DNA from 4 places in the Photobacterium sp. TY1-4 genome. Region 3 is predicted to be linked to each of the others. Evidence: predicted binding sites of a transcription regulator. Region 3 holds the regulator's gene; each other region holds the start of a gene.
What was found. Region 3 encodes PurR, which represses purine synthesis genes. Its sites were predicted from a motif close to TNANGNAAACGTTTNCNTNA; they were not measured.

Region 1 (3,957 bases), 1.3 Mb from region 3:
TAACGGCGAATATTTTCAACGTAGTTGAGCGCCTCATCCCCGCGGGCATAGCCATAACGGGTCTGCCGGTAGTACTTGCGCTGACGCAGCATCGGCAGGCGCTGTTTCACGTCACTCCAGGCATCCGGATCACCGCCTTGTTTCTTGGTCAGGCGGCGGGCATCCATCAGGTGGCCAAACCCGACATTGTAGGAGGCGAGGGCAAACCAGACCTTCTCATGGCCTTCGACACTGTCCGGGATCCGGTTGATCATCTTGCGCAGGTACTGCACCCCACCCCGAATACTTTGCTCCGGATCCAGACGATTGGTCACCCCGACTGATTTCGCCGTCGGCAAGGTCAGCATCATCATTCCGCGGACCCCGGTCGGCGAGACTGCTCTTGGGTTCCAGTGCGACTCCTGATAGGAAAGGGCGGCGATCAAGCGCCAGTCCAGCTCTTCGGAATATTTCTTGAACAGGCTTTCCCAGCGCGGCAATTTTTTCTCAATGGCACGCAGGAAGGCGCGGGTATCGACGTAGTCAAAGGTGGCGACATGGCCGAAGTATTTCTCTTCCAGTTTGGCCAGCTCGCCGCTCTGCTTCAGCTCGCCGAAAAATTCGATCAGCAGTGCATACAGGCTGTCATCGGCTGCCTGGTTGAGGAACCAGGCGATGGGCTCATCTTCGGTGAGCTCCAGCGCTGTGGCAATATCAGGGTGGATGCGTTGGCTGAGCGCAACGTCGACCGAGTCCGCCAGGGTGTAGTCCAGTTCGCCGGTCGCCACCAAGCGCAGCAGCTCGTCGCTGTCAGTTTCGGCCAGTGCTTCCCAGGCCAGGTCCGGGTGCAGGACTTTTAAGGTCTCCAGGCTGCGTTCGTGGCTTGAGCCTTTCACGACCACGAGTCTGCCTTTGTTTTCGGCTAAATCTTCAATGCTGCGCGGGCGCCACTGGCCTTTTTTGTAGACCACAATCTGGCTGGCATAGTAATACGCGGGCGCGGCTCGGAATTCAGCCAGACGCTCTTTGGTCATGGTCAGGCCGGCAGCCACGAGATCGACATCGCCGCGTTTGAGCGTTGGAAAAAGCCCGGAGAGGGTAAACATCGGCTGCATTTCCAGTTTGACGCCCAGTTTGTCGGCGAAGCGCTGCGCCAGCTCATAGTCGAGGCCGGTCGGCCCTTCATTGCCGATAAAGTAGGACAACTGGTTATTCAGGGTACCCACGCGCAGGACGCCGCTGTCGCGGATCCGCTCAAGGTCGCTTTTCTCCGGGGCTTCGAGCCAGTTGCAGCCGCTGAGCAGCGTCAGGCTGAGCACCGCAGCCAGCAACAGGCGCAGGCGTTGGGGAAATAGAATGTTGTTCAACAATACATGCTCATCGTTTTTATTTGATGTTCTTTATACCAAAGCTCTGGAGGTCCGCAAAGCAACGACGCGCCCTAACCCGTAACAGCTTGTTATTCTGATATGTGCGTTCAGGCATATGTTTTGATGTCATGTTGAACCCCCGGGTCAGAAACGGGCAGGATAAAAGCGGCTGTCGTGACAATACCGGGGCTGGAACCCGAGAATTGTCGCGGATCGAAAAAAAAACGCGCAAACGGTTGCGTCAGGTGTTACGTCACAAAAAAAATTCCCTTATACTACGCCCCATCGCGTGCTTCTTCGTGGCCGGAATGCCTCGGAATGTGCTGGAAAACGAGGTGGCATTGACGTAATTGTCCCGGATTACCGGGGGATTAGGCCAATATCACCTTCATTCAACTGCTAATCGAGAGACGTACGCACATGGAAATTTTGCGTGGTTCACCCGCACTGTCTGAGTTTCGCGTTCAAAAGCTGCTAGAGCGCTGCCGCGAATTGGGGCTGCCTGTGTCAGGCATTTACGCTGAGTTCATGCATTTTGCTGATCTGTCAGCGCCGCTGAGCAAGGACGAGCAAGACAAGCTGGCTAGCCTGTTAACCTACGGTCCGACGATTGCAGAGCATGAGCCGTCCGGCCTGTTGCTTCTGATCACCCCGCGCCCGGGGACGATTTCTCCCTGGTCTTCCAAATCGACTGATATCGCCCGTAACTGCGCCCTGACTCAGGTGAAACGCCTGGAGCGCGGGACGGCGTATTATATCGAAACCACAGCTGCCCTTTCCGACGCTCAACTTGTTGAGCTGAAAGGTCTGATCCACGATCGCATGATGGAAGTGGTGTTCACCGAGACGGACGCCGCGGCGGCCCTGTTTACTCAGGCTGAGCCGGCGCCGGTGAAAAGCGTAGATATTCTGGCGGGTGGCCGTCAGGCCCTGGCAGAAGCGAACGTGGCGCTGGGTCTGGCGCTGGCGGAAGATGAAATTGACTACCTGGTGGAGAACTTCACCAAACTGGGTCGTAACCCGAACGACATCGAGCTGATGATGTTTGCCCAGGCGAACTCTGAGCACTGCCGCCATAAGATCTTCAATGCCGATTGGACGATTGACGGGGTGGATCAGGACAAGTCGCTGTTCAAGATGATCAAGAACACCTATGAGCTGCACAGCGACTACGTCCTGTCTGCTTACAAAGACAATGCCGCGGTGATGACCGGCTCCAAAGTGGGTCGCTTCTTCCCGGATCCGGCCTCGCGCCAGTACAACTACCACCAGGAAGATGCCCATATCCTGATGAAGGTGGAAACCCATAACCACCCAACCGCGATTTCGCCTTGGCCGGGCGCATCAACCGGCTCAGGCGGTGAGATCCGTGACGAAGGTGCCACCGGGATCGGCGGTAAGCCAAAAGCCGGTCTGGTTGGCTTTACGGTATCGAACCTGCGAATTCCGAACTTCGAGCAGCCTTGGGAAAGCGATTTCGGCAAGCCGGGCCGGATTGTCAACGCGCTGGATATTATGCTGGAAGGCCCGCTGGGCGGCGCGGCATTTAACAATGAATTTGGCCGTCCGAACCTGCTGGGTTACTTCCGGACTTATGAAGAGAAAGTCACCTCTCATAACGGTGAAGAGATCCGTGGCTACCACAAGCCGATCATGATTGCCGGCGGGATGGGTAACATTCGTGACGAGCATGTCCAGAAGAAAGAAATTCCGGTCGGCGCCAAGCTGATTGTGCTGGGTGGCCCGGCAATGAACATTGGCCTCGGTGGCGGCGCGGCTTCTTCGATGGCCTCCGGTCAGTCGGCAGAAGATCTCGACTTTGCTTCAGTGCAGCGCGAAAACCCGGAAATGGAGCGTCGCTGTCAGGAAGTGATCGACCGCTGCTGGCAGATGGGCGAAGCCAACCCCATCGCCTTTATCCACGATGTCGGTGCGGGCGGGATTTCCAATGCCCTGCCGGAGCTGGTGGATGACGGTGAGCGCGGCGGCAAGTTCCAGCTGCGTGATGTGCCGAATGATGAGCCGGGCATGAGCCCGCTGGAAATCTGGTGTAACGAATCGCAAGAGCGTTATGTTCTGGCGGTTGCGCCGGAGCATATGGACATCTTCGATGCGATTTGTCAGCGCGAGCGTGCGCCGTACGCCGTGGTCGGTGAAGCCACCGAAGAACGTCATCTGACGCTGGAAGACAGCCATTTCGACAATACGCCAATCGATATGCCGATGGATATCCTGCTCGGCAAGCCGCCGAAGATGCACCGGGATGTGACTTCGCAAAAAGCCGAAGGACAGGCGATTGATCGCAGCACGATTGTGCTGGAAGAAGCCACCCACCGCGTGTTGCGTCTGCCGGCGGTAGCCGAGAAGACCTTCCTGATCACCATTGGTGACCGTACTGTGACCGGTCTGGTTGCCCGCGATCAGATGGTCGGTCCGTGGCAGGTGCCGGTCGCCAACTGTGCGGTCACGGCAGCAAGCTACGACACCTACCACGGTGAAGCCATGTCGATGGGTGAGCGGACACCGGTTGCGCTGCTGGACTTTGCCGCGTCGGCCCGTCTGGCGGTCGGTGAAGCGATCACCAACATTGCCAGTGCCGATATCGGCG
Region 2 (3,957 bases), 780 kb from region 3:
TGGCCCGGTGATCATGGTGATTGGTCTGGGTCTGGCACCGGTTGCGGTCAATATGGCGCTGGGGAAAACCGGAGACGGTGCCGTACAGCTGATCGATGGTGATGCTGCGCTGTGGATTTCGACGATCTCTCTGCTGGTCACCATTGTGCTGAGCGTCTTCGCCAAAGGCTTCCTGAAGCTGGTCCCGATTGTGGGCGGGATTGTTGCCGGTTACACCACCAGCCTGTTCTTCGGTGTGGTCGACTTTACGCCAGTGGCCCAGGCCAGTTGGCTGTCTTTGCCGAACTTCACGTTCCCGGAATTTAACATCAATGCCATCCTGTTTATGATCCCGGTCGCCATTGCCCCGGCGGTAGAGCACGTCGGCGATATGCTGGCCATCTCCAACGTCACCGGGAAAGACTACCTGAAAAAGCCGGGCCTGCACCGGACCATGGCGGGTGACGGGGTCGCAACCATGGCTGCCTCTTTATTCGGCGCGCCGCCAAATACCACCTATTCAGAAGTCACCGGTGCGGTGATGCTGACCAAAGCTTTCAACCCGGTGATTATGACCTGGGCTGCCGTTACCGCGCTGGTGCTGGCCTTTGTCGGCAAGCTGGGCGCTTCGCTGCAAACCATCCCGGTGCCGGTGATGGGCGGGATCATGATTTTGCTGTTCGGCTCCATTGCCACCGTTGGCCTCAACACCCTGATCAAGAACCAAGTGGATCTGCACAAAGCACGTAATCTGGTGATTGTCGCGGTAACCCTGGTCTTCGGCATCGGCGGCATGGCATTCGGCATCGGTGAATTCAGCCTGCAAGGCGTCAGCCTGTGCGGCATTGTCGCCATTGTGCTGAACCTGGTTCTGCCGGACAATCTGGGCGAGAACCACGTGGTCGACAACGCGCAAATGGAAGAGTCCACGCGCTAAGTCCCAGCCTCTCGCAAACAATAGGCAAGATCCCCCAAAACGCAGAAGCCCCCGCTTCTGCGTTTTTTATGGCCAGCCCATCAGGCCGCGTCGGTTAAGTTAGCCCAGGTCAATCCGTTACTCCCTGATTGACCTGATTGGTTCAAAACAGCCGGGCGCACGGTGAAGATTCAGAGGTTGGAGTCAGAGACATGTCCCGCACCGGATAAGGGTTCGGCAGATCTCAGACAGAAAAAAACCGGGCAGGGCCCGGTTCTTGTGTCACTGATGTTGATGCTTACTTGGTACCGAAGATCTTATCGCCGGCATCGCCCAGACCCGGAACGATGTATCCTTTGTCATTCAGCTTCTGATCGATTGCCGCAGTGTACAGCTCAACATCCGGGTGCGCTTTTTCCAGAGCCTCAACCCCTTCTGGTGCAGCAACCAGAACCAGCACTTTAATGGATTTACAGCCGTGCTCTTTCAGCAGGTCAATTGTGGCGATCATCGAGCCACCGGTTGCCAGCATCGGGTCAACCACCAGCGCCATGCGCTCATCAATGTTAGAAGCCAGCTTGTGGAAATACGGAACCGGCTCCAGCGTTTCCTCGTCGCGGTAGATCCCCACCGTTGAGATACGGGCACTTGGCATGTGCTCCAGCACGCCGTCCATCATCCCCAGACCTGCACGCAGGATCGGAACAACCGTTACTTTCTTACCTTTAATCTGGTCGATCTCAACTTGACCGTTCCAGCCTTCGATAGTAACCTTTTCTGTTTCGAAGTCTGAAGTCGCTTCATAAGTCAGCAGGCTACCAACTTCCGTTGCCAATTCACGGAAACGTTTCGTGCTGATGTCACCTTCGCGCATAAGACCAATCTTATGTTTTACCAGTGGGTGTTTTACCTCAACGACTTTCATGTCTGGCTCCTAAGCAAGCAAATTTTCAAAAAATCGCACTATTATACACTAGACTACATCTTGTCGTGTAGGGGTATGCATTGCGTTTGCTCAGGTTTTACCCAGGCAAATTTATTGACGCAAACGTTTTCCTTTCTGGTTTGACTGCTGTTATCATAGCCCCGCTTTTTTACTTTAATGCGATGAGGGATCTCTTGTGAGCGGCAACAACTCTTCTCTTAGTTACAAAGATGCTGGTGTGGATATTGATGCGGGCAATGCCTTAGTTGATCGTATTAAAGGGGTTGTCAAGCGCACCCACCGTCCGGAAGTCATGGGCGGCATCGGGGGATTCGGAGCGCTTTGCTCACTGCCGACCAAGTACAAAGAGCCAGTGTTGGTTTCTGGTACCGACGGGGTTGGGACCAAGCTTCGCCTGGCGATGGACTTGAACAAACATGACACGATTGGGATCGATTTGGTCGCGATGTGCGTCAATGATCTGATTGTTCAGGGCGCCGAGCCGCTGTTCTTCCTGGACTATTACGCCACCGGTAAACTGGACGTCGACACCGCGGCTAACGTGGTGGCCGGGATCGGTGAAGGCTGCGTACAATCGGGCTGTGCCCTGATTGGCGGGGAAACTGCAGAAATGCCGGGCATGTACCACGGTGAAGACTATGATGTCGCCGGATTTTGTGTTGGCGTGGTTGAGAAATCCGAGATCATTGACGGCAGCAAAGTCCAGGCGGGTGATGCCCTGATTGCCGTGGCTTCAAGCGGTCCGCACTCGAACGGTTTCTCGCTGATCCGCAAAATTATTGAAGTCTCACAAGCCGATCTGAACCAGGACCTGAACGGTAAACCTCTGGCAGAGCACCTGCTGGAGCCGACCAAAATTTATGTGAAATCGACCCTGAAAATGATGGAAAGCTGCGAGGTGCATGCGATCTCTCATATCACCGGCGGCGGTTTCTGGGAAAACATCCCACGCGTTCTGCCACAAGGCACCAAAGCGGTGGTTGACGGCAACAGCTGGGAATGGCCGGCAGTGTTCAGCTGGCTTCAACAAGCCGGGAACGTCGACACTTACGAGATGTACCGCACCTTCAACTGTGGTGTCGGCCTGGTGATTGCTCTGCCGCAAACCCAGGCGCAGCAGGCAATTGAGATCCTGAACGCGGAAGGCGAAAATGCCTGGCTGCTGGGTGAAATCGCGGCCGCTGACGCGGGTGAAGAGCAAGTGGAGATCAAATAACGATGAAAAACATCGTTGTCCTGATCTCCGGGAGCGGCTCCAACCTTCAGGCTTTGATTGATGCCTGCGCGGAAGGTCGTCTTCCCAATGCCAGGATCGCGGCGGTGCTTTCCAACAAAGCAGATGCCTATGGTCTGGAGCGTGCGCGCCTGGCCGGGATCGAGACCGTGCACCTCTCGGCAGCCACATTCAGCGATCGCGACAGTTACGACCGCGCGATGGCCGAGCAGATGGACACCTTTGCCCCGGATCTGGTGATCCTGGCGGGTTTCATGCGGATTCTCAGTGATGAGTTCGTTCGCCACTACCGGGGCCGGATGCTGAATATTCACCCATCTCTGCTGCCGAAATATACCGGACTGCATACCCATCAGCGCGCCATTGATGCTGGTGACTCGGAGCATGGCACCAGCGTTCACTTTGTGACCGAGGAGCTCGACGGCGGACCGGTGATCCTCCAGGCCAAGGTGCCGATTTTCGCCGGGGATACCGCCGAAGAAGTGATGGCCCGGGTTCAGGAGCAGGAACACCGCATCTACCCACTCGTCACCCGTTGGTTTACCGAAGGGCGTCTGAGTATGGCCGATGAGCACGCGATCCTTGACGGTCAAATCCTGCCACCGACCGGCTATGCCACGGACGAGTCCTAAACCGCTGGCCGGAACCGCATGGATAATAAAACATAAAAAACGCGACCTCCGGGTCGCGTTTTTTTATCTTTGTGCTTCGGGCACGACCGTTGGATTGCGGCGAGCCACTCAGGTCGACGTCACCACCCGGTTAAAGATTTGCTCACCCAGATAAAACACACTGAGCTCGCCGGGCTGCATCTTATGCCAGCTTTCATCATTGGTCAGCGGCTGGGTTGCAATCACCGTCACCACGTCATTCGGCGTGGTT
Region 3 (3,957 bases):
GCCGATGATCAGGCGTTACGGGATCTGTCCTTATGGAGCATGGGCTCGCTGGCCGGAGCAACCTGGCCGGGGATCACCCTGGCATTCATCACACTCAGCGTGCTGGTCCTGCTGTTTGATCGGGACGCCAATGCCCTGAATGCTTTTTTGCTGGGGGAAGCAGAAGCCCGACATATGGGCGTCAACGTCCAGCGGCTCAAACGCCGCTTGATCCTGCTCTGTGCTGCGGGCGTCGGGATCTGTGTTTCTTTGAGCGGGGTGATCGGTTTTCTTGGTCTCATCATCCCACATCTGGGCCGGATGCTGTGCGGCCCGAACCATAAAGTCCTGCTTCCGCTCTCTGCCCTGCTGGGCGCACTGGTACTGCTGGTAGCCGATATGCTGGCCCGAGTCGTGGCGGCACCGACGGAATTGCCGGTGGGCATCATTACCGCCATTCTCGGCGCGCCGTTCTTTATTGTCATGCTGATGAAACAACGAGGCAGAATGTCATGAATACCGCGATTAACCCTGTCTCTGCAACGACGCAAACGACACCAGCGATTAACGCCCGTGCGCTGAACCTGACTCTGGGCGGCAAAACACTACTTGATGACTTCACCCTCAGTTTGGCCAGCGGCGAGCTGACCGCTTTGCTCGGTCCGAATGGTGCCGGCAAAAGCAGCCTGCTGAAGGTACTGTGCGGCGAAGCCGACGGCGGCGGCACGATACAATTTTTCGGTCAAGATCGGAACACCTATGCCCCGGCGACCCTCGCCAGACACCTTGGGGTCCTGCCGCAACACAGCAACCTGACGTTTGCGTTTACTGCACGGGAAGTGGTTGAGCTGGGCAGCTTACCCCTGCAACTGACGAAAAAAGACACCCAAGCACTGGCAACTGAAACCATGAGCCGGGTCGATGTCCTGGCACTTCAGGACCGCCTATACCCCACCCTGTCCGGTGGTGAAAAACAGCGGGTTCACCTAGCCCGGGTGCTGACGCAACTCAGCCAGGCGGGTGAGCAATGTATCCTGATGCTTGATGAACCGACTTCTGCCCTGGATCTCGCGCATCAGCACCGGACCTTACAAGTGGCCCGGGAGCTGGCCCGGGCCGGTGCGGCTGTGATTGTGGTGATCCATGATCTCAATCTGGCCGCCCAATATGCCGATCGGTTAGTGATCATCAATCAAGGCAAAGTGCAGGCTGATGGCACGCCATGGCAGGCGTTAACCCCCGACATCATCCAGCAGGTCTATGGCTGGCCGGTCCACGTCAGCAAACATCCGACCCAGGATTTCCCGGTCGTATTGCCCGCAGGATAAGGAAACCTGCCTAACCTGCACCATCCCCAGCACGATTCTCCCGGTTTTCCTCCGGGAGAAGCGATGGCCGACATAAAGAACACCACCAGATATGCATCCAATTTGAGAAAATTTGCAGTGAGTTTGTTGATATCTATCAAGAATTACTACCTTGCGATACAGAAACGTTGCACTGTGCGCTACACTCAGTAGAATGTGATCGCAAGCGATTACACAATGCAACGCCTGAAAGGCGAGAAGAACAAGAAAGCCGCTCGGAAGAGAAGCGGCTTTTTGACGTTTTATACGCAGTATGAAACAGCATGATGATCCCTGTGAACGCAGATCATCATGCCAAACTGAACAAGTATCTGGCCTGACTCCAAGAAGCAAACCAGATACTTATTCAGTTTGGTGCACGGCTGTTGAATGCTGTTCAGATCAATGAAGAGAAATGGGCCCAAGCCCGCTTTGAATTATTAGAAGAATAAGTATGGCAACGATTAAAGATGTTGCACGTTTGGCAGGTGTTTCAACCACAACAGTGTCTCACGTGATCAATAAAACCCGGTTTGTTGCAGAAGCAACCCAGAAGAAAGTGCTGGCCGCCGTGGATGAGCTCAACTATGCCCCGAGCGCTGTGGCGCGAAGCCTGAAATGTAACACCACCCGGACCATCGGCATGCTGGTGACCAAATCAACCAACCCGTTCTTTGCCGAAGTTGTACATGGGGTTGAAGAATATTGTTATGGCGAAGGCTACACGCTGATCCTGTGTAACACCGAAGGGAACCTGGAAAAGCAACGTGACTATCTGCGCATGCTGGCTGAAAAGCGGGTCGACGGATTACTGGTGATGTGTTCCGATCTGGACGATAAACTGCTGGCCCTGCTCGAGCGCCAGAAAGATCTGCCGATGGTGGTCATGGACTGGGGTCCGGAGAGCCCGCACACCGACAAAATCCAGGACAATGCGGAATTGGGTGGCTATGTCGCGACCAAATACTTTATTGAACACGGCCACCAGAAAATTGGCTGCCTGACCGGACACAGTGAAAAACTGACCTGCCGTGAGCGCCTCAAAGGCTTCCACAAAGCCATGGCTGAAGCCAATTTGAGCGTCAATCCGGACTGGCTGATTGAAGGCGATTTTGAGTGTGAATCTGCCGTGGCGGCTGCCAAGCAGTTCATCGCCATGGAAGAGCGCCCGACCGCGATTTTCTGCTTTAACGACATTATGGCAATGGCGCTGATCAGTACGTTTGAGCAAGCGGGTCTGCGCGTGCCGGATGATATCTCCATCATCGGTTATGACAATATCGATCTAGCGCCGTACTTCTCACCACCGCTCACCACCATCCACCAGCCGAAACAACGGTTGGGTAAGAAAGCCATTGAAATCCTGATGGCACGGGTGAAAGACAAACAACATGAACGCCGGATCTTTGAAATGGCGCCCGAATTGGTCGTGAGAAAATCAGTCAAGAACCTAAACATCTGATTTCATAAACACTTCAATTTTTCTTTTCAAAAAAACCGATAGCTTGCTATCGGTTTTTTGTTGCAATTTTGACCATCCTCTGACCACAGATTTACATCCCGAATTTATCAAGACCCATAACGTGTTAAATCTGGCCCAATCCCGACCAACTTGTTCAAAATTTAATAAGTTTTAAATTTTTGCTAGCAGGCTTTAGGATCTATTTGTGGGAGCAATATCACATTTTTAAAAATGGGACCAAGTTCAAAAATATCTTCTGAGATATGCTTGTTTATGTCACGAACAAGGCAAACCATTCTAAAGAATGGGACGCAAAGCCTCCGGCCTAAGAGTTACTTATTTATCAATAACTAAGTGGACTTATGGTAGCGGGGTTGCCGATGGATGTAGCAAGAAGTCATGTTCAGAATCCTGACAAATCCCTGACATTGCTTTTCTTCGTAATTTGCTAATCTGAATCCTCGCTCTGTTGTTAGGTGACTCGAGAAATTTTTCACCGAGTAAGAAGCATGGACAAACCAGTACTTAAAGATTCTCTTCGACTGTTTCAATGTTTTGAAAATGTAAAATCACGTTCAATGTTTGGTGGTTTTGGGATTTTCTCAGGCGAAACCATGTTTGCGTTAGTGGTTAACGACAAACTTCACCTGCGTGCCAATGCCGAAAACGAAGAACAATTTAAACAAGCAGGACTCAGCCCATACGTTTACAAAAAGCGTGGATTTCCGGTCGTCACCAAACACTTCGCAATTCCTGAGGAGTGGTGGGATGCGCCAGAGCAAATTATCGAACACGCCAAACAATCTTTTGAGGCTGCTAAACAGGACAAGGAAAAGAAAAGCCAGACCGGCCCGAGCCGTATCAAGGATTTGCCGAACCTACGTTTAGCCAACGAACGAATGCTGAAAAAAGCAGGGATTTGTACCGTCGACGAACTCTACGAAGCCGGTGCATTAAACGCTTATAAAGCTCTGCAGGAAACGCATCAGGAAACGGTCAGTATCGACTTGCTCTGGGCGCTGGAAGGCGCGGTGAGCGGACGTCACTGGTCCGTCATTCCACCGCAGCGTCGTTCCGAGCTGTTGTCAAAACTCAACGGCTGAACCCTTCCCGATTCATTGTGAAAAAGAGGCGGCTTGCGCCTCTTTTTTTATTTCATGCTTCGCTTCC
Region 4 (3,957 bases), 1.2 Mb from region 3:
GGATGATGAATTTGATACCACCGCAATACTGCTTTCGCTCTGCTGATGGGCGGTAGTTGCGGCTTCTGCCGCCTGTTGGGCCGAGTCGGAGACTTGCTGGTTATTGGTATGAAGCTGCTGCATCGCGGTGGTCACACTGTCGACCCCGGTATGGGACTCGGTGGCGCTGTGGACGGTCTGGCGGGAGACCGCGTTGAGCTGGGTCGCCGTTGAGCTGATATGCTCACTGACCGGCGCGACATCTCTGAGCATGTCACATATCCGATCGGCGAAGGTGTTGTAGGCACCGGCAAGGCGGCCGAGTTCATCTTTGCCATGGCTCGGCAAGCGCAGGGTGAGGTCGCCATCGCCCTCGGCAATGTCGGTCATCGCCGCTAGGGTTTCTTCACATGGTGCGGTGATCGAGCGGCCGATCATCCAGGCCATGACAAACATCACCGACAGAAAGCCCAGCAGGATCAGTCCGAGGTTTTTCACCTCAGATAGAAATTGGGCTTCGATATCATCGATATACACGCCCGAGCCGACCAGCCAGCCCCAGGGCTCGAATCCTTTGACATAGGAGATTTTGGCTACCGGAATCTCAGCACCCGGCTTCTCCCAGTAATAGTCGACAAATCCGGCGCCCTGAGTTTTGACAACCTGAACCATGTCACTGAACAGGCGGGTGCCGTGCGGATCAGCAAAGCTGCCCAGCGGTTTACCATTGAGGGCTGGTTTAAAAGGGTGCATGACCATTCTGGGCTCAAAGTCGTTAATCCAGAAATAGTCTTTCTCTTCATAGCGGAGCGCAGCTATGGCCTGGGTCGCCTGTGCTTGTGCTTGTTCCCGGCTAAGCAGTCCCTGTTGCTCCTGCTGGTAATAAAAGCGAAACAGACTGTGGGCAGACTCAACCAGGTGGCGGGTTTTGATTCGTTTTTGCTCCAGCATGTTGGATTGGTAATTGGAAGCAAAGATCATCAGGGGAATGAGCGAGAGTACGGTGATGGTGATGCCCAGCAAATACAGCCGGCGACTGATCGAGATCATTCTGAGTTTTTGCATTATGCCCATAGCCAGTCCTTTGTCTTGTTGTGCTTATTATAGGTCCATCATTGCTTAGATTAGGTTGATGCCAGTCTTGAGATCAATAAGGTCGGGGTTACACTTTAGTCGTGAGTGGTGAAAAGTGTGAGCGTCATTGCTTTGTAATAAAATTACATTGTGGAGTGACAATGATCACCTATTTAATAAAACTGTGACGCAGTTAAAGAAAATGGTTGAAAGTTTATTACGTGGTGGTATAGTTGCACCATCTTCTGCTGAAGACCGTATGACACAGTAAATTGCTCTGGGATGAGCCCGAGATATCGCCTCCAAGGAACCGAGATTAAGTCATGCCACGAAGGCAAAACACTGACACAGTGTTGTAATTACTTAATATGAATGGTGATAAAAGATGAAAGTATTTGATTCAATTGCAAGCTATTGGAATAACCGCGCTGTCTATACCGGCAACTTCCAGTACCCAAGCTCTTTCGGCTATTAATTTGAATTGCGTCGGTTTATGCGAATAGGCCGGCACAACCCTTTGAACAATGTTGCATTGTTCACCCCCACTCTAAATTGAGAATTCAGGGTTACCCGTTTGGGTGGCGCACGACATTCTTACGCCACGCCATTTTTGGTGTGGCGTTTTTTTTATCTGCTGTACATCAACCGCCAGATTGGCGGCTTTTGCGTGTATTCGATTACATTGAGGGTTGAGCGCTGTTTTCATCACGAATCCTGTGCATATTAAACGTTTGCGGCATGATTAAAAAAGTCTGGCGTTTAAAAAATGACCTGAATCAATGTGGGTTAAGTGTATGATTTTATATGACTTTATTTTCAGATTGTTTTTTGGTGCTGTGCTTTTGCCCGGTTGGTCTGACGTGCTACTGATAATTACGTGATTGGCTGGAAATTACCAATGAAGGGGACTATAATCGCCCCCCAAAAATAGAGCACGCAAACGTTTTCTATTGCCATGTTAACTAGCACAGATTATCTCCAAGGAACCGAGAGCAATGCTTGAGCAAATTTTCAAACTGAAAGAGCACGGGACCGACGTCCGCACCGAAGTGCTCGCCGGTGTGACCACCTTCCTGACGATGGCTTACATCATTTTTGTGAACCCGACGATGTTGGCGACAACGGGAATGGATCAGGGGGCGGTATTTGTCGCGACCTGTCTGGCGGCCATGGTCGGCTGTTTTATCATGGGGTTTGTTGCCAACTATCCGGTTGCGCAGGCGCCGGGTATGGGCCTCAACGCATTTTTTACTTACAGTGTTGTTCTGGGCATGGGACACACCTGGCAGGTTGCACTGGCTGCGGTCTTCTTTTCCGGCTTGTGTTTTATTGCCCTGAGCGTGTTCCGGGTTCGTGAATGGATTATTAATGCCATTCCGACGGCCCTGCGGACCGGGATCTCTGCCGGTATCGGCCTGTTCCTGGCGTTTATCGCCCTGCAAAGCTCCGGCATCGTGGTGGACAATCCAGCGACTTTGGTCCATGTGGGCGATCTGACCAGCTTCCCGGCCGTGATGGCTTCGCTGGGTTTCTTCCTGACGATTGGTTTGGTGCATCGCGGCTATAAGGCGGCCGTGCTGATTGCCATTCTGGCGGTGACCGTGCTGGGGGTTGTGTTTGGTGATATCCAATATGCCGGTATCGTGTCCATGCCGCCGAGCATCACCCCGACCTTCATGCAAATGGACTTTAACGGTGCGTTGGAAGTGGGCCTGGTGTCAGTGGTCTTTGCCTTCCTGTTCGTGGATCTGTTTGATACCGCCGGCACCCTGGTGGGGGTTGCCACCAAGGCGGACCTGATTGATAAAGACGGTAAGCTCCCTCGTCTGAACCGTGCGTTGCTGGCTGACAGTACGGCGACCTCTGTCGGGGCTGTTCTGGGTACCTCGAATACCACCTCGTTTGTTGAAAGCGTGTCGGGCGTTGCCGTCGGCGGTCGGACCGGCCTGACTGCGGTGACGGTTGGGGTGATGTTCCTGCTGGCGCTGTTCTTTGCACCACTGGCGGGAATGGTCCCGGCATATGCAACCGCGGGTGCTTTGTTCTATGTTGCGATTTTGATGATGTCCGGTTTGGTCAGTGTAGACTGGCGTGACTTAACAGAAGCGGCACCGGTAGTTGTCGTTTGCCTGCTAATGCCGTTAACATACTCAATTGCTGAAGGTATTGGCCTTGGTTTTATTACATATGCTGCGGTTAAAGTCCTGAGCGGCAAGGGAAGGGATGTCAATATTAGCGTCTGGGCTATCTCAGCTCTGTTTCTTGCTAAAATTATCTTCTTATAACAGTTTTATAAATATCCAGCGGCACAGCCGCTGATTTAGAGGTTCATCGGATATGAGTAACAAGTTCGTCATCACCTGGGACAATATGCAAATGTACACACGTCAGCTGGCTGAGAAGCTGCTTCCGGCTGATCAGTGGAAAGGAATTATTGCAGTGAGCCGTGGTGGTCTGGTTCCTTCTGCGATCCTGGCGCGTGAGCTGGGTATCCGTCATGTCGATACCGTGTGTATTTCCAGCTACGATCATGATCATCAGCGTGAGATGACCGTGCTGAAGAAAGCGGACGGTGACGGCGAAGGTTTCCTGGTGGTTGACGATCTGGTGGATACCGGCGGTACGGCGGAGATGATCCGTGCGATGTACCCGAAAGCTAAGTTTGTCACCGTGTGTGCCAAGCCGGCGGGTAAACACCTGGTTGACGATTATATTGTTGATATCCCACAGGACACTTGGATTGAGCAACCGTGGGATATGGCTGTGACTTTTGTTGATCCAATTGCCAAGAAATAAGCGCCTCACCCTATGAATCGAGAAAAAGGAGCCTGTGGCTCCTTTTTTTGTCTGGGATGGAGAGATGTTCAGGAAGAGCGCTTGGCCCGGATATCGGCCAGGGACTCG

Region 1: purL (phosphoribosylformylglycinamidine synthase) is a predicted target of PurR. The motif match lies at 1,574-1,593, and genes of this name have one in related genera.
Region 2: purM (phosphoribosylformylglycinamidine cyclo-ligase) is a predicted target of PurR. The motif match lies at 1,936-1,955, and genes of this name have one in related genera.
Region 4: NH461_RS12670 (NCS2 family permease) is a predicted target of PurR. The motif match lies at 1,986-2,005, and genes of this name have one in related genera.

Annotation. Positions count from the first base shown of each region.
Region 1 is NZ_CP099734.1:2,746,084-2,750,040, reverse strand. Features, by position in the region: gene mltF (membrane-bound lytic murein transglycosylase MltF) at 1-1,349, opposite strand, end outside; gene purL (phosphoribosylformylglycinamidine synthase) at 1,770-3,957, shown strand, end outside.
Region 2 is NZ_CP099734.1:703,855-707,811, reverse strand. Features, by position in the region: gene NH461_RS03470 (uracil-xanthine permease family protein) at 1-916, shown strand, start outside; gene upp (uracil phosphoribosyltransferase) at 1,194-1,820, opposite strand; gene purM (phosphoribosylformylglycinamidine cyclo-ligase) at 2,017-3,057, shown strand; gene purN (phosphoribosylglycinamide formyltransferase) at 3,060-3,707, shown strand; gene NH461_RS03450 (class II glutamine amidotransferase) at 3,816-3,957, opposite strand, start outside.
Region 3 is NZ_CP099734.1:1,488,005-1,491,961, reverse strand. Features, by position in the region: gene NH461_RS07030 (FecCD family ABC transporter permease) at 1-495, shown strand, start outside; gene NH461_RS07025 (heme ABC transporter ATP-binding protein) at 492-1,307, shown strand; gene purR (HTH-type transcriptional repressor PurR) at 1,780-2,787, shown strand; cyclic di-GMP riboswitch class I at 3,064-3,169, shown strand; gene NH461_RS07015 (TfoX/Sxy family DNA transformation protein) at 3,297-3,890, shown strand.
Region 4 is NZ_CP099734.1:2,700,299-2,704,255, reverse strand. Features, by position in the region: gene NH461_RS12675 (methyl-accepting chemotaxis protein) at 1-1,044, opposite strand, end outside; gene NH461_RS12670 (NCS2 family permease) at 2,049-3,338, shown strand; gene gpt (xanthine phosphoribosyltransferase) at 3,391-3,849, shown strand; gene NH461_RS12660 (hypothetical protein) at 3,918-3,957, opposite strand, start outside.